Regions from separate parts of the Streptomyces sp. NPDC004732 genome, predicted to be linked through region 1. Evidence: riboswitches for the same ligand, from Rfam matches in the RefSeq annotation. Region 1 holds a riboswitch; each other region holds the start of a gene.
What was found. Region 1 has a riboswitch for cobalamin ahead of ABZV77_RS15085 (ribonucleoside triphosphate reductase). Riboswitches for the same ligand answer to the same signal wherever they lie in the genome.
Positions count from the first base shown of each region.

Region 1 (5,644 bases):
GCGGTCGCGTGGGCGGCGGCCGGGAGCAGCAGCGCCAGGGACGCCGCGGTGATCACGAAGGGGGTACGTCTCACGGGGATCCGGATCCTTGCCTATGGCCGGGCCTACGGTGCGTGCCGCCCGGCATGAACTCCCGTGACGCTAGATGGCATTGGTGAGGTAACGAGGCCAGACCAGTTACCGTCCGGTGACTCACCAGTGAACCGCAGCCTCCGCGGCGGTCGCCCACGTCAGACGGGACGGGCCCGCTGCCAGACGTGCCCCGACAGCCCCTCCCCCGCCAGCCACTCCCGCAGCTCCGCGACGTCGTCCCGGTCGAGGAACCCGGGGCCGACGGTCGTCCGCAACTGGTGCGCCACCCCGGACTCCCGCAGGAGACGGAGGCTGCGCAGGACGGGAGCGGCGCTGTTCCGGGCGCCGGTGACGCGGTCGTACGTGTCCGGTGCCGCCTTGACGTCGAACCCCACCCAGTCGACGAGCCCGTCCGCCAGGAGCTCGGCGAAGCGGCGGGGAAAGGCTCCGCCCGTGTGCAGGCCGACTCCGAACCCGAGCCCGCGCGCCTCCCGCATCGCCCACGCGAGCCCGGCCTGCAGCAGTGGCTCGCCGCCGGAGAAGACGACCCCGTCCAACAGCCCCTCGCGTCGGGCGAGATGGGCGGCCACCTCCCGCCACTCGACAGCCGCCCGCCCGCGCGGGTCGAGCAGGCCGGGGTTGTGGCAGTAGCCGCAGCGCCAGGGGCAGCCCTGGCAGAACACGGTGGTGACCAGACGCCCTGGCCAGTCGCAGCTCGACAGGGGCACCCACCCACCGATCCGTATCACGCGACCGCTTCCCGGAAGGGCACACGTTCGGCGTGCTCGCCCTTCTTGCCGATGTTGAAGGAGGACACGGGCCGGTGGTAGCCCATGACCCGCGTCCACACCTCGCAGGCGCCCTCGCACGTCGGGCAGGTGGTGTGCTCGCCCGCCAGATAGCCGTGCCGCGGACAGATCGAGAAGGTCGGGGTCACGGTCAGATAGGGCAGGGAGAAGCGTTCCAGGGAGCGCCGCACGAGCTTGCGGCAGGCCTCGGCATCGGAGATCCGCTCGGGCATGTAGAGGTGCAGGACGGTGCCGCCGGTGTACTTGGTCTGCAGTTCGTCCTGCATCTCCAGGGCCAGGAACGGGTCGTCGGTCCATCCGACGGGCAGCTGCGAGGAGTTGGTGTAGTAGGGCCGGTCGTCCGTGCCGGCCTGCAGGATGCCAGGGAAGCGGCGCCTGTCCTCCTTGGCGAACCGGTAGGTCGTTCCCTCGGCCGGGGTGGCCTCCAGGTTGTAGAGGTGGCCCGTCCGCTCCTGGAACTCCACCATCCGCTCCCGTACGTGCGTGAGCAGCCGGACGGCGAGGGCGTGCCCTTCGGGGGTGGTGATGTCGTGGGCGTCATGCGTGAAGTTCCGGATCATTTCGTTGATCCCGTTCACGCCGATCGTCGAGAAGTGGTTGCGCAGGGTTCCGAGGTAGCGCTTGGTGTACGGGTAGAGGCCGCCGTCGATCAGGTCCTGGACGGTGACGCGCTTGATCTCCAGGCTGTCCCTGGCGAGCCCGAGCAGCCGGTCGAGGGCGCGGAAGAGGCCGCGCTCGTCGTCGGCGTGCAGGTGGCCGAGCCGGGCGCAGTTGAGGGTGACGACGCCCAGCGAGCCGGTCTGCTCGGCGCTGCCGAACAATCCGTTGCCGCGCTTGAGCAGTTCGGTGAGGTCCAGCTGGAGGCGGCAGCACATCGAGCGGATCTGGTGCGGTGCGAGATCGGAGTTGATGAAGTTCTGGAAGTACGGCAGCCCGTACTTCGCGGTCATGGCGAACAGCCGCTCGGCGTTCTCGCTCTCCCAGGGGAAGTCGGCGGTGATGTTGTAGGTGGGGATGGGGAAGGTGAACACCCGCCCCGTCGCGTCCCCGGCCGTCATCACGTCGATGTACGCGCGGTTGATCAGGTCCATCTCGGCCTGGAGCTCCCCGTACGTGAAGTCCGCCTCCCGCCCGCCGATGACCGGCACCTGGTCCCGCAGGTCCGGCGGGCACGTCCAGTCGAAGGTGAGGTTGGTGAACGGCGTCTGGGTGCCCCAGCGGGACGGGACGTTGAGGTTGTGCACCAGCTCCTGCACGTGTTGGTGGACCTCCGCGTACGACAGGGAGTCCTGGCGTACGAAAGGGGCCATGTAGGTGTCGAAGGAGCTGAACGCCTGGGCGCCCGCCCATTCGTTCTGCAGGGTGCCGAGGAAGTTGACGATCTGGCCGACGGCGGAGGAGAAGTGCCGGGGCGGCGCGGAGTCGACCCGCCCCGGCACTCCGTTGAAGCCCTCGGTCAGCAGGGTGCGCAGCGACCAGCCCGCGCAGTAGCCGGACAGCATGTCCAGGTCGTGGATGTGGAGGTCGCCCTCCCGGTGCGCGCGGCCCACCGCCTCGGGATACACCTGGTCGAGCCAGTAGTTGGCGACGACCTTCCCTGCGGTGTTGAGGATCAGTCCGCCCAGCGAATAGCCCTGGTTCGCGTTGGCGTTCACCCGCCAGTCGCTGCGGTCGAGATATTCGGTCACCGAGTCCACGGCGTCGATCTGCGTCACGTCGGCCCTCCCACGAGGCAGTACGGAAAGGAGTCCCGCCGCGCCGATGTGCGCGGGGGCGGTCGGCAGGTATCGGGCTCGGGCCGCTGTGCGGCCGCTCACCGTTGCGGGGCAGCCCCGGAATCGCACCGGGTTCCCAGTTGCCTCGGCGGACGCCCGTGAGCGCCCGCCGAACCGACTGCCGAAACACTACATCTGGTGTCATGGGCGACATGCCGGGCACAACATCTTGGGTGACGTTCGGCCCTGAGGCAGTGACTTTGGGCCCACGGCTCTGGGCCCGCCCCGCCCCTAGAGGCGGCAGCTGATCTCCATCCCGTCCTCCACGGGGAATGTGACGCTCTGGTAGCCGTTCCGGGAGTCGCGGACGTAGTCGAGGTAGGGCGCGAGGTCCGCCAGGTCGACGTCGTCGGCGATGACGAGGGTGCCGGGCGCGAGGCGTGGTTCGAGGAGTCGCAGGACGGGCAGGCACAGGTCCTTCCAGCCGTCGAGGAGGACGAAGTCCGCGGAGCCGTCGACTGCGGCGAGGGTCTCGCGGGCGTCCCCTTCGAGGACGGTGATCAGGTCGTCGAGGCCCGTCTCGGTGAACGTCCGGCGGGCGGCCGCGGCCTTGGCGGCACTCAGTTCCGTACTGATCACCCGCCCCGTCCCGTTGTCGCGCACCGCTGCGGCGAGATGGAGCGTCGAGATGCCGAAGGACGTGCCGAACTCGACGACGGTGGCGGGACGGGTGGCCCTGATCAGGTTGTAGAGGAGGCGGCCGCCCTGAGCGGAAATCGGCATGTACACCTCCGCCTTGGCGTCGGCCTGCTCCTGCGGGCCGAGGGGCGCGGAACCCTGGGGCCACGCCGCCCGGATCCGCCTGCTGGTCTCCTCGTCCCGCTCGGCGTGCCGGAACATCCGGTCGAGGGCGGAGACGACGCGGGGATCTTCGAGGGTGTTGGTGGGTGTCATGGAGCCTAGGCTAGACGCACCGTTGCGTAGCGCCTAGAGGTTCTGGCCTACTCTGACCCCAGGAGGCAGACATGGGACGAGGAAGTACGGCCGCCGCGGCGGCCGGGCCGGAACCGGCGGCACGCCACCACGGCAACAGGCACGGCCGCAGCGAACAGGCCCGGCAGGCAGTGCTTGAGGCGGCCGACGACCTCTTGGTCGAGAAGGGCTTCACCGGCGTCACCATCGAGGGCATCGCCGCCCGGGCGGGTGTCGCCAAGCAGACCGTCTACCGCTGGTGGAAGACCAAGACCGACGTCCTCCTGGACGCCTTCCTCCAGGACGCGGCCGAGGCCCTGGTCCCGCCGGACCACGGCGACCTGGCCCCGGACCTCCGCGCCCACCTGCGCCAACTGGCCCTGTTCCTCACCCGGTCCGACGCGGGCGCCGTCTTCAAGGCCCTCATCGGGCACGCCCAGCACGATCCCGCGTTCGCCGCCGCCCTGCGGTCCGGGTACCTCGACGAACAGCGCCGACGCGACCGGCTCCCGCTGGAACGCGCGGTGGAACGCGGCCAGCTCGCCGCCGGGCTCGACATGGCTGCGGAGATCGACCAGCTCGTGGGGCCGGTCTACCACCGTGTCCTGGTGACGGCGGAACCCGTCGACCAGGCTTTCACCGACCGCCTCGTCGAGGCGTTCCTGCACCGCGCGGACGCAGGGGAGATGGGGAGCAGATGACTCTGAAGGAAGGCCAGCGGGTGGTCCTTGCGGAGGACACCCGGCTGAGCGATTCGGCCGAGGTGGCGGGCGTCGTCGTCGGGTTCCTGTCCCTGGCGGCGGGCACCGGCGGGACCGTCGAGCAGGTGGTCGGCCACCAGGACGAGAGCGACGACGTGCGCGAGTACGAGCGGCTCAAGTCGCTGCTCGACTCCTTCGGGCGCGAGATGCCCACGGAGAGCAGGAGGCAGCTCGAAGAGAAGGTCGGCTCCCTGGAACCCGCGTGGACCGCCTTCCAGGAACGGGGGCCGCGCGTGAGCGTGCGGGTCCGCTTCGACAACGGATTCATCCTCGACGGGGCCCACGAGGACGTCTTCGTCCCTGCCTGAGGGCGCGTCGGGTCAGCTCCAGGCCTGGCGTTCCTGGCCGTGCGGGTCGTCGATCTGCTGCCACTCCGCGTCGATGCGCATCGTGGCCCTGCGCTCGGTGTCGTACGGATCCCAGCCGGGGTCGCCGGTAGTGGCGAACCGGATCCAGGTCTGGTGCATGCGGTCCGCGAGATCCGCCGGGGGCTTGTCCGGGCCGAGCAGGGCGGCGGGGCCGTGCAGTTGCGGCAGATGCGTGAGATCGAAGACGAAGGGCAGCTCGACCGCGTGCGTGGCGCCGAGTTCTCCGTCCAGGGCGTGCGAACGCCAGGCGAACTCGTAGGCGAAGGTCGCGGAGCCGGGGTGGGCGGCGTGGGCGGCGGCCAGGGCGCGGGTGCCCGCGCCGAACAGCGCGTCGCCCATGACGGCGGAGCGCAGTTCGCCGAACGACGCCTCGGGACGTGTCCTGCGGTACGTCTCCACGAGCCGCGTCGGGTTCGGGTGCGAGCGCGCCGCCGTGTCGTCCAGGTCCTTGGCCGTGGAGGTGGCGTATTTGTCCACGGGGACCAGGTAGAGGCGGCCCTCTTCGGTGTTGGTGCCGATGAGCAGGTCGACGTCGGAGCCGTGTCCGGTGGCGACGGCTTCGGCGGGCTGGATGTCCAGGACGAGGCTGAAGAGGCTGAGGCCGATCAGCGGGTCGTGGTGGGTGGCGGTCCGCAGGTCGATGCCCGCGAGCCTGGTGGCCGCCGCCACCAGTCGTTCGTCGGAGATGTCCGCGAAGGCGTCCACGTGCGGCTCGACGCCCAGGACCCCGGCGGCCGCGGAGGTAACACGGGCAGCCTGCTCGGGGCTGAACGCGCCCAGGCCGCTGCCGCTCTGCACGATCGCCCTGCGGAACAGTCCGGCGGCCTCGGGGGCGGCGAGGACGCCGCCGACGATGGTGGCACCGGCCGACTGGCCGAAGAGCGTGACGTTGCCCGGGTCACCGCCGAAGCCCCCGATGTTCTCCTGGACCCAGCGCAGCGCGCCGA
Region 1 covers NZ_JBEXJR010000004.1:612,538-618,181, reverse strand. The annotation lists gene ABZV77_RS15095 (metallophosphoesterase) at 1-74, opposite strand, end outside; gene ABZV77_RS15090 (anaerobic ribonucleoside-triphosphate reductase activating protein) at 231-800, opposite strand; gene ABZV77_RS15085 (ribonucleoside triphosphate reductase) at 818-2,596, opposite strand; cobalamin riboswitch at 2,643-2,790, opposite strand; gene ABZV77_RS15080 (class I SAM-dependent methyltransferase) at 2,888-3,550, opposite strand; gene ABZV77_RS15075 (TetR/AcrR family transcriptional regulator) at 3,622-4,269, shown strand; gene ABZV77_RS15070 (hypothetical protein) at 4,266-4,637, shown strand; gene ABZV77_RS15065 (carboxylesterase family protein) at 4,650-5,644, opposite strand, start outside.

Region 2 (5,644 bases), on a different contig from region 1:
AGTAGACCTCGCCCTCGGGGTAGCCCCAGATGTCGCCGCTGAAGCGGTAGCCGGAGAGCCATTCGAGGGTCGGCTCGTCGACGATCTCGCGCTCGCGCAGGAAGCCGATGACGTCGGCGTCGAAGCGGAAGTTCTCCACGGCGTCCAGGACCCGGCCCGTTCCGGCCACCACTCCGTAGCGTCGGCCCTCGGGGAGTCTGCGGGTGAAGACCTCGAAGACGGAGCGCCGGTCGCCGGTGCCGGCCTTCAGCGCGGCCTGCAGCATCGTCAGCTCGTACTGGTCCGTGAAGAGCGCTGTCGACGGAACATCCACCGGCAGGCCAAGGTCCGCTGTGTTCATACGAGGGATGCTACCCCCAATCTCGTCACTCTGACGATTTCTTGGGGCGCGCCAGAGGCCATTTGTGCGAGGGCCCCCTCGGAGTGGCAGCATGGGGCAGGTGAGTACGGCTCCCGCAGAGATCACACGCCCGGAATCGGACGAAGAGGCGCTCGTCGTCCCCGAGCCGGACGTCCCCTGGATCACCCTGGTGCACAACGACCCGGTCAATTTGATGAGTTACGTGACGTATGTGTTCCAGACGTACTTCGGGTACTCGAAGGAGAAGGCCACGAAGCTGATGATGGACGTCCACCAGAAGGGCCGCGCCGTCGTCTCCAGCGGCAGCCGCGAGGAGATGGAGCGCGACGTACAGGCCATGCACGGGTACGGGTTGTGGGCCACCCTTCAGCAGGACCGCAAGTAGCGGACCGGAAGCAGCGGACCGGAAGTAGCGACGCATCTGATGCCAGGACAATTCGAAGCGATCCCCGGCGGCGGCGCCGCCGTCGCGCTCGACGAGGTCGAGATCTCGATCATCCGCTCCCTCGCCGTGCAGCTCCTGGAGCTGATCGGGCCGGGCCCCGGCGGTGAGGTCTCCGACGACCCGCTCGCGGAGCTCTTCGCCGAAGGCCCGAGCGAGCCGCCCGCCGATCCGGTGATGCAGCGTCTGCTGCCCGATGCGTACGGCGGTCCGGGCAGCGAGAACGGCGCGAGCGACGCGGACGAACTGCGGGCGTATTCGGCGGAATTCCGGCGGTTCACAGAGAATGACCTCCGGGCCAAGAAGCGTGACGACGCCCTGGTCGTGATCCGCTCGCTGGACGCGATGACGTCGTCGGGCGAGGGCGGAGCTGTCCTGAAACTGTCGGTCGAGGAGTCCCGGAACTGGCTGGGCGCCCTCAACGACCTCCGCCTCGCGATCGGCACGCGGCTCGAGGTGAGCGACGAAGACGACGCCGATCTGCTCTACCGGCTGCCGGATTCCGACCCCCGCAAGCCGATGGTGATGGCCTATCTCTGGCTCGGCGGACTGCAGGAAACGCTGGTCGGGACGTTGCTGGACTGATTCCGGGCAGGAATCCGTGCAGAATGCAGCGAAATTTGTTGTAGTAGACAGGTTCCATCCGCTCCGCGGGTGGTTCGCTCAGCGGAGCCTCAAATCCGGATAACGATCCCGTCAAGTCATTGCCCGACTTTGCGGTGTCAAGGGCGCTTTGTCCGCTTCTCCTTGTGGTGTGCACCACAAGTGGCTCATTCCCTCACTGTTGCCACCGTGATAAATCTTCACGACCGCTCGGCGACGCCACCCATGTCGCCGAGGGCGCTTCAGCCGGCAGACCGCCGGTAGCACTCCATCCATATCCGGGGGGATCAGGACCTGATCCGCAGCCACAACGCAGATGTGCGGGCGCGGATCAGCATGGAGAAAGGCGTCACCATGACCTCAGTGCAGGTCGAAGAGCACCACGACGGGCACGACGGCAATGGGGTCGTGCACGGCTCGTCCGGCGAGGGCGAGGGATACCAGCGCGGGCTCGGAGCCCGGCAGATCCAGATGATCGCGATCGGCGGTGCCATCGGCACCGGCCTGTTCCTCGGCGCGGGCAAGGCCATCCACAAGGCCGGACCGAGCCTCATCCTGGCGTACGCCATCGCGGGCCTCGTCATCTTCTTCATCATGCGGGCGCTCGGCGAGCTCCTCATGTACCGGCCCGTGTCCGGCTCCTTCTCGGAGTACGCACGCGAGTTCATGGGCCCGTTCTTCGGATTCGTGACCGGCTGGACGTACTGGCTCTTCTGGGTCGTCACCGGCATCACCGAAGTGACCGCGGCCGCCCAGTACATGCAGTACTGGACCCACGACTCATTCCCGCAATGGGCCTACGCGCTGGTCTTCACCGTCATCCTGTACGGCGCGAACCTCATCTCCGTGAAGCTCTTCGGTGAGCTCGAGTTCTGGTTCTCGATGGTCAAGGTCACCGCCATCATCGGCATGATCCTGATCTGCGTCGGCATCCTCACCATCGGCTTCTCCGACGCCGGTGACACCGCCACCGTGGCCCACCTGTGGAACCAGGGCGGTTTCTTCCCCAACGGCATCGGCTCCACGCTGATGACCCTGCAGATCGTGATGTTCGCCTTCCTCGCCGTCGAGCTGGTCGGCGTCACCGCGGGCGAGTCCAAGGACCCGAAGACCGTCCTGCCCAAGGCCATCAACACCGTGCCGTGGCGCATCGCCGTCTTCTACGTCGGCGCGCTCATCATGATCCTGTCGGTCGTCCCGTGGACCTCCTTCAAGCCCGGCGTCTCGCCGTTCGTCGCGGCCTTCGAGGAGATGGGTCTCGGCGTCGGCGCCGCGATCGTGAACTTCGTGGTCCTCACCGCCGCGCTCTCCTCCTGCAACTCCGGCATGTACTCCACCGGACGCATGCTGCGCGACCTGGCGATGAACGGCCAGGGCCCCAAGTTCTTCACCAAGCTCACGAAGAACGGCCTGCCGCTGATCGGCACCACGGCCTCCGCCGCGTTCATGCTGGTCGGCGTCTGGATCAACTACCAGTGGCCGGGCGAGGCGTTCAACTACGTCGTCTCCTTCGCGACCATCTCCGGCATGTGGGCCTGGATCATGATCCTGGCCTGCCAGATCCGCTACCGCCGCAAGGCCGACCGCGGCGAGCTGCCGCAGTCCACCTTCCGGGCCCCGGGCGCCCCGTACACCAGCTGGTTCGCCCTGCTCTTCATCGGCATGGTCATCGTGATGATGGGCGTCGACAAGGACGCGCGGATCTCGCTGTACGCCGCTCCGGTCTGGGCCGCGATCCTGACGGTCTCCTACCTGATCCTCAAGAGCCGCAACCCGGAGGCCGCGGCCTTCGACAAGCGCAAGATCGGCGTCTCCGGCGGGGTCTCCTCGGACGACTCCCTCTCCAAGGACTGAGGCTCCCCAAGGCCACTGTCCAGCATTCGGGCCCGCGCGTACCACACTTCGGTACGCGCGGGCCCCTCTGCTTATCCTGGCTGCCATGCTGACCATCACCCAGGCCCTCCACGACCAGATCGTCGCGCACGCGCGCCAGGACCACCCCGACGAGGCGTGCGGCGTGGTCGCGGGCCCGGAGGGCACCGGACGTCCCGAGCGGTTCATCCCGATGCTGAACGCCGCCCGCTCGCCCACGTTCTACGAGTTCGACTCGGGTGACCTGCTCAAGCTCTACCGCGAGATGGACGACCGCGACGAGGAGCCGGTGATCGTCTACCACTCGCACACCGCCACCGAGGCGTACCCCTCGCGCACCGACATCACCTACGCCAACGAGCCCGGCGCGCACTACGTCCTGGTCTCCACGGCGGACACCGACGACGCGGGCCCCTTCCAGTTCCGCTCCTACCGGATCGTGGACGGCGAGGTCGCCGAGGAAGAAGTAAAGGTCGTCGAGGCATACTGAGCTTTACTCAAGAGGGCGGCAGGAGCCAGGAAGCCGGTGCGAAACCGGCACGGTCCCGCCACTGTGACCCCACTCCGAAGCCGGGGCGGGGGAGTCAGGAACTGACCTGCCGTCCTCCTCCATGCAACGCAGGGGACGCGGAAATCCCCTGGAGGAGGCAGTTCAGCCATGTCCCGCCACACCGGCATACGCGCGCTCGCCGCGGCCGCACTGCTCGTCCCGCTCGCCGCGTGCTCCTCGTCTGACTCGGGCGATGCGGGCGGTGACGGGAAGACCGCGGCCAAGGCCGCCGGATTTCCGTACACCGTCACCAACTGCGGTGTGAAGACGACGTACGACGCACCCCCGAAGCGCGCCGTCACCATGAACCAGCACGCCACCGAAGTGATGCTGGAACTCGGCCTCAAGGACCACCTCGCGGGCACGGCGTACCTCGACGACAAGGTCCTGCCGCAGTATGAGAAGGCGTACGACTCCATCCCCGTCGTCGCCAAGGAGTACCCCTCCTACGAGAAGCTGCTCGCCGCCAACCCCGACTACGTGTACGGCGGATACGCGAGCGCCTTCCTCGCGGGCGACGGCCGCAGCCGCTCCGCGCTCGCCAAGTCCGGCATCGAGAGCCGCCTCAACGTCGAGGGCTGCGCGAAGCGGCCCGTCTCCATGGATGACGTCTACCGCGAGGTCCGCGAGGTCGGCTCCACCTTCGGGGTGCGGGCCCGCGCGGACAAGTGGGTGAGCGGCGCACAGCGCGAACTCGCCGCCACCGCCGAGAAGTCGAAGGGCAAGAAGCCCCGCTCCGTCTTCGTCTACGACAGCGGCGACAAGACCGCGTTCACCGCGGGCGGCCGCGGCATCGGCAACGACATCATCAAGCGGGCGGGCGGCCGCAACGTCTTCGCCGACGTGGACAAGTCCTTCAGCGACGCGTCCTGGGAGTCCGTCGTGAAGAACAGGCCCGAGACGATCCTGATCCTCGACTACGGCGCCACGACCGTCGCCCAGAAGAAGAAGCGCCTCCTCGACGACCCGGCCCTCCAGGACGTCCCCGCCGTCAAGAACAAGAGCTTCGCGGTGCTGCCGCTCTCGGACATGGTCACCGGAGTACGAGCACCCGAGGCGGTGAGGAAGCTGGCGGCGCAGCTGTGAGCGCGCAGAGAGTGCGGGAGATCCAGCCCGTCCGGCGTTTGAGGACGAGCCCGAAGGGCGATCGGCGGAGCTCAGGGGGGCGGCGCCTCGCCGTCCTGACGGTGCTCACCGTCGCCCTCGCCGCCGCGACGCTCGCCGGGCTCGCCCTGGGCTCCGTCAGGATCCCGACGGCCCAGGTCGTCGAGATCCTGACGGGAAGGGCGGACCCCTCCCCGTTCCGCACCATCGTCCTGGACGTGCGACTCCCGAGAGTCATCCTCGGCGCCACCGTCGGCGCAGGACTCGCCGTCATCGGCACCGTCCTCCAGGCCCTCGTCCGCAACCCCCTCGCCGACCCCTTCCTGCTCGGCGTCTCCTCGGGCGCCTCCGTCGGCGCGGTCAGCGCGATCGTGCTCGGCTCCGTCTTCGGCCTCGGCGCCGCCCTGTCGACCAGCGTCACCATCCCGGCCGCCTCCTTCGCGGGCGCCCTGATCTCACTGGTCCTCGTCTACGCCCTGGCCCGCAGCGGAGGCGGCGGCTTCGCCACCGGCAGGCTGATCCTCGCGGGCGTCGCCGTCTCGTACATCCTGACCGCGCTGACCAGCCTCATCCTGGTCACCGCCGACAGCGCGGACCACCTCAAGGAGGTCCTGTACTGGACGCTCGGCGGCCTCGGCAGTGCCCGCTGGGACATGCTCGCCCTGCCCTGCGTCACCCTGGTCCTCGGCACGGCCCTCCTGATGTCCATGGC
Region 2 covers NZ_JBEXJR010000012.1:241,004-246,647, reverse strand. The annotation lists gene ABZV77_RS33330 (nicotinate phosphoribosyltransferase) at 1-340, opposite strand, end outside; gene clpS (ATP-dependent Clp protease adapter ClpS) at 432-746, shown strand; gene ABZV77_RS33320 (DUF2017 domain-containing protein) at 786-1,388, shown strand; gene ABZV77_RS33315 (amino acid permease) at 1,761-3,260, shown strand; gene ABZV77_RS33310 (M67 family metallopeptidase) at 3,346-3,768, shown strand; cobalamin riboswitch at 3,765-3,893, shown strand; gene ABZV77_RS33305 (ABC transporter substrate-binding protein) at 3,937-4,914, shown strand; gene ABZV77_RS33300 (iron ABC transporter permease) at 4,953-5,644, shown strand, end outside.
Region 2: another riboswitch for cobalamin. It lies ahead of ABZV77_RS33305 (ABC transporter substrate-binding protein); the one in region 1 lies ahead of ABZV77_RS15085 (ribonucleoside triphosphate reductase).

Region 3 (5,644 bases), on a different contig from region 1:
CACGCACATCCCGGAGCCGATGCAGACCGACCGGTCGACCTCGACGTGCCAGCGGTCACCCATCAGGCACCGCTCCCCTGGTAACCGTTGGGGAGATGGATCATCTTGTGCTCGAAGTACTCGCCGTATCCCTCGGGGCCGAACTCGCGCCCGAGGCCGGAGTTCTTGTAGCCGCCGAAGGGGCCGAGCATGTCGAGGCTGAAGGTGTTCACGGAGTACGTGCCCGTGCGCACCCGGCGCGCGATGTCGATGCCGCGCTCGTTGTCGGCCGTCCAGACACTGCCGCTGAGGCCGTAGTCGGAGTCGTTGGCGATCCGTACCGCCTCGTCCTCGTCGCCGTAGGGCAGCAGGCAGATGACGGGGCCGAAGATCTCCTCGCGGGCGATGCGCATCGAGTTGTCGACGCCGCCGAACAGCGTCGGCTCCACGTACCAGCCCTGGTCGAGGCCTGCCGGACGGCCGCCGCCCGCAAGGATCTTGGCGCCCTCCTCCTGGCCGATGCGGATGTAGTCGAGGGACCGCTGCTGCTGCCGCTGGGCGACGAGCGGGCCGAGTTCGGTGGCGGGGTCGAGGGGGTCGCCGACCTTGAGGGCGCTGGCCGCGGCGGAGAACGCCTCGGCGAACTCGTCGTAGCGGGTGCGCGGCACGAGGATGCGGGTCTGGGCCACGCACGCCTGGCCGTTGATCATCCAGGCGAACGGGGTGATGCCCGCGACGGCGGTCGCCGCGTCGGCGTCCGGCAGGATGACGGCGGCCGACTTGCCGCCCAGCTCCAGCGTCACGCGGGTGAGGTTGCGGGCGGCGACCTCCATGACGCGCTTGCCCGCGGCGACGGACCCGGTGAAGGACACCTTGTCGACGTCGGGGTGCCCGACGAGGTACTCGCTCACCTCGCGGTCCGCGCAGACGATGGAGAGCACCCCTTCGGGCAGGCCCGCCTCGGCCGCGAGCTCGGCGAGTATGTACGCGTCGAGCGGGGCCTCCGGGGAGGTCTTGAGGATCACGGGGCAGCCGGCGAGCAGCGCGGGCGCCAGCTTGGCGGCGGCGGTGAACTGCGGGACGTTCCAGGGCACGACGGCCGCGACGACGCCCACCGGTTCGCGCCGGACGAGCAGCTTGCCGAGGACGCCGTCGCGCTGCTCCTCGTACCGGAAGTCACGGGCCACGGTGATCGCCGCGTCCCACACCATCATCGCGGCGAGGGCCTGCACCATCACGCTGGACGTGTAGGGGGTGCCGTTCTCGGAGCTGATGACGCGGGCGATCTCCTCGTGGCGCACCGCGAATCCGTCCTTGATCTTCGCGATGATCTCGATGCGTTCGTCCAGGGTCATCCGCGGCCAGGGACCGTGCTCGAAGGCCTTGCGGGCGGCGGCGACGGCGCGGTCCACGTCGGCGGGCGCCGCGTGCGGCACCCGGGCGAAGACCTCTCCGGTGTGCGGAGAGACGACGTCGATGACGTCCTTTCCGAGCGGGTCGACCAACTCCCCGCCGATGAACAGCTGTCCGTGTTCCACGAGCTCGGTCATGGCTGACTGCCTCCTGCGGAGCGCTTCCCGACGCGGTTTCCCGACCCGGTTTCCTGACACGGTTTCAGAACTGATACCAGTTCTAGTTCGTGGAGTCCACGGACGGAAGGGGTAACACAGCCTCCAGACAGTCGACTTGGGCGACTATTGGAACTAGTTCTAGTTATAGTGGTGGCACCCGGCGAACAGAGACGAGGCCCTCATGACCCCGCAGGTGACGGACCCGCCGGTGATCGAGCACGGCGGCGGCGTCTGGAGCATCAAGGTCCCGATCCCCGACAACCCCCTCGGCTTCACCCTCGTCCACCTCCTGGACACCGACGCGGGACCGGTCCTCGTCGACACCGGCTGGGACGACCCGACGTCCTGGGACACCCTCACCGCCGGGCTCGCCACCTGCGGCGTCGCGGTCGCCGACGTGCACGGCGTCGTCATCACGCACCACCACCCCGACCACCACGGCCTCTCCGGCAAGGTCCGGGACGCCTCGGGGGCGTGGCTCGCCATGCACGACGCGGACGCGTCCGTGGTCCGCCGCACCCGCTCGAACCCGCCGGACCGCTGGTACGCGTACCTGGTGGACAAGCTCACCGCCGCAGGCGCGCCCGCCGACCACCTCGCCCCGCTGGTCCTGGCCCGCGACGAGGGCCGTCCCCGCAAGCTCCCCGGCCTCGCCCCCGCCCTCCCCGACCGCTCCATCACCCCCGGCGAGCTCCTCGCCCTGCCCGGCCGCCGCCTGCGCGCGATCTGGACCCCCGGCCACACGCCGGGCCACGTCTGCCTCCATCTGGAGGAGGACCACCCGGCGGGCCTGCGCGGCAACGGCCGCCTCTTCTCCGGCGACCACCTGCTGCCCGGCATCACCCCGCACATCGGCCTGTACGAGGACCCCGATTCGGAGACCGTCACCGATCCCCTCGGCGACTACCTGGACTCCCTGGAACGCGTCGGCCGCCTCGGCCCCGCGGAGGTCCTGCCCGCCCACCAGCGCACGTTCACCGACGCGCCCGCCCGCGTCCACGAGCTCCTGACCCACCACGAGGAGCGCCTGACCGGACTCCGCACCCTGCTCGCCGAGCCCCTCACCCCCTGGCAGATCGCCGAGCGCATGGAGTGGAACCGCCCCTGGGCCGAGATCCCCTACGGCTCGCGCACCATCGCCGTCTCGGAGGCCGAGGCCCATGTGCGGCGCCTGGTCAAGCTGGGGCGCGCGGAGGCCGTGCCGGGCAGCGACCCGGTCACGTTCGTGGCGGTGTGACCCGGGAGGTGCGCGGACCGGCCGGTAGAGTGAGCGCGTCGTCCTCACGTCCGCCAAGGGGGAAGCCGGTGCGAATCCGGCGCTGACCCGCAGCCGTGTACGGGCCCCGACCTTCGGGACCCGTGAGCCGGAATGCCCGGCGCGGAACGTGACCGGCTCGCTTCATCGGGGCCCCCGATGAGCGGCACCGTCGAGGTATACGGAGCCGGAGCCGCCCGGTAGCCGTGCTCGCATGGTCCGTGCCGCCCCGCTCCCCGCAGGGAGAGGCAACCCGCCGCATCATGAACGTTCGTCGCAGCGCAGCGGTTCTGGCCGCCGTCGCCGTGTTCGGCCCGGCCGCAGCACCGGTCGCCTTCGCGGACGACACGCCGTCGCCCTCGGCCGCGCTCCCCTCGGGCCTCTACGGCAAGACCGACCCCAAGTTCGACGGTGTCTTCCGCCAGTCGTACGCCCTGCTCGCCCAGGACACCGAGGGCGTCAAGCCCGCCGCGAAGGCGGTGGACTGGCTCACCGGCCAGCAGTGCGCGAGCGGCGGCTTCGCGGCGTACCGCGCGGACGCCACCGAGCCCTGCAACTCCAAGACGGCGGTCGACAGCAACTCCACCGCCGCCGCCGTGCAGGCCCTCGCCGCGCTCGGCAAGCAGGACAAGACGGTCAAGAAGAGCGTCGACTGGCTGAAGTCCGTACAGAACAAGGACGGCGGCTGGGGCTACAACCCGGGGCTGCCCAGCGACGCGAACTCCACCGGCATCGTGGTCGGCGCGCTCGTCGCGGCGGGCCAGAACCCGGCGGCGATGAAGTCCCAGGACGGCAAGTCCGCCTACGACGCGCTGCCGAAGCTCGCCATGGACTGCGACAAGGACGGCGGCGCGTTCGGCCTCGCCGACGCCAAGTCCGGCAAGCTCTCGCCGAACGCCGACGCCACCGCCGCCGGTGTGCTCGGCAGCCTCGGCAAGGGCCTCGTCGTCTCCGCCCCCAAGAAGTCCGAGACCGCCGCGCCCAAGTGCGCGAAGCCGGACACCGCCGCGCAGGCCGCGGGCAACGGCGTGGGCTATCTGCTCGACACCCTCGGCAAGACCGACGACCACCTGATGTCGTCGATGCCGGGCTCCACGGACCAGCCGGACTTCGGCAACACCGCCGACTCCGTGCTCGCCCTCGCCGCCGCCGGGCAGAGCGAGCGGGCCGAGGCGTCCGCCGACTGGCTCGCGAAGAACTCCGCGGACTGGGCGAAGCAGTCGGGCCCCGCCGCCTACTCCCAGCTGATCTTCGCCGCGCACGCGGCAGGCATGGACCCGCGCGACTTCGGCGGCGCCGACCTCGTCAAGCAGCTGAACGCCACGGGCCCGGCCCCGGAGACCGCGTCGAAGTCCCCGTCCGCGTCGGACGCGGACGAGAAGGACGACGACGGCGGCGTCAGCGTCTGGTGGATCATCGGCGTCGGCATGGTCGCGGGCATCGGCATCGGCTTCCTGTACAGCGGCAACCGCAAGAAGAAGCAGTGACACGGGGCCGTGTGCGGCGCGGGCGCCCGGTGGTCGTGGCGTTCCTCGCCGCGCTGCTGTGCGCCCTCGCCGCCGCGCCCGCCCAGGCCGCCGGTTACCGCTACTGGTCGTTCTGGGAGCGGGACGGCGAGCAGTGGACGTACGCCACCCAGGGGCCCGGCACCGCGACCCCCGAGGACGGCGACGTGCAGGGCTTCCGCTTCTCGGTCTCCGACGACTCGAAGGACTCCGCGAAGCCCCGCGGCCCCGCCGACTTCGCGGACCTCTGCAAGGACACCCCGGCGAAGGACGGCCAGAAGCGCGTCGGCCTCGTCGTCGACTTCGGCACGGCGGGCGACGCCCCCGGCGGCGAGCGGCCGCCGAAGCCGCGCACCGCCTGCGCGCAGGTCGCCGAGGACGCCACCAGCGCGGAGGCCCTCGCCGCCGTCGCCAAGCCGCTGCGCTACGACAACAAGGCGCTGCTGTGCGCCATCGACGGCTATCCGAAGTCGGGCTGCGGCGAGCAGGTCTCCGGCGACGGGGACCCGAGCGGCAAGAAGACCGCGACCACCGACGCGCAGGCGGACCCCGACAACGGTGACGGCGACGGCGGGCCCTCGGTCGGTCTGATCGCCGGGATCGCCGCCGTCGCGCTGCTCGGCGGTGCCGGGATCTGGCAGGCCCGGCGTCGCCGCGGCTGACGCGGGGCCCTGACCAGAGGCGACACGACGACACCACGCCACCACGCCACCACGACGCGACGACACGGACAGCACCATGACGGACCACGGCAACGGCGCGCCCGCCCTTCTGCGGCGCCGCCTCGCCCCCGAGGCGCACCGCAGCAACGCGCTGCACCCGGGCGCCTGGTGGGTGTGGGCCATCGGCCTCGGCACCGCGGCGTCGCGCACCACCAATCCGCTGCTGATCGGGATGCTGATCGGGGTCGCGGGCTATGTGGTGGCGGCGCGGCGGACGTCGGCGCCGTGGGCGAAGTCGTACGGCGCGTTCGTGAAGCTGGGTCTGGTGGTCATCGCGATCCGGCTGGTCTTCGCGATCGTGCTCGGCTCGCCGATCCCCGGCACGCACATCGTCGTGACGCTGCCCGAGGTGCCGCTGCCCGACTGGGCGAAGGGCGTGCGGATCGGCGGCCGGGTGACGGCGGAGGGCCTGGCCTTCGCGCTGTACGACGGGATCAGGCTGGCCGGTCTGCTGATCTGCGTCGGCGCCGCGAACGCGCTGGCCAGTCCGTCCCGGCTGCTGAAGTCGCTGCCGGGCGCGCTGTACGAGGTCGGGGTCGCCGTCGTCGTGGCGATGACGTTCGCGCCGAACCTGATCACCGACGTGCAGCGGCTGCGGGCGGCGCGGCGGCT
Region 3 covers NZ_JBEXJR010000009.1:43,008-48,651, forward strand. The annotation lists gene ABZV77_RS26800 (ferredoxin) at 1-63, opposite strand, end outside; gene ABZV77_RS26805 (aldehyde dehydrogenase) at 63-1,529, opposite strand; gene ABZV77_RS26810 (MBL fold metallo-hydrolase) at 1,732-2,787, shown strand; cobalamin riboswitch at 2,812-2,946, shown strand; gene ABZV77_RS26815 (prenyltransferase/squalene oxidase repeat-containing protein) at 3,069-4,292, shown strand; gene ABZV77_RS26820 (SCO2322 family protein) at 4,289-4,972, shown strand; gene ABZV77_RS26825 (energy-coupling factor transporter transmembrane component T) at 5,049-5,644, shown strand, end outside.
Region 3: another riboswitch for cobalamin. It lies ahead of ABZV77_RS26815 (prenyltransferase/squalene oxidase repeat-containing protein); the one in region 1 lies ahead of ABZV77_RS15085 (ribonucleoside triphosphate reductase).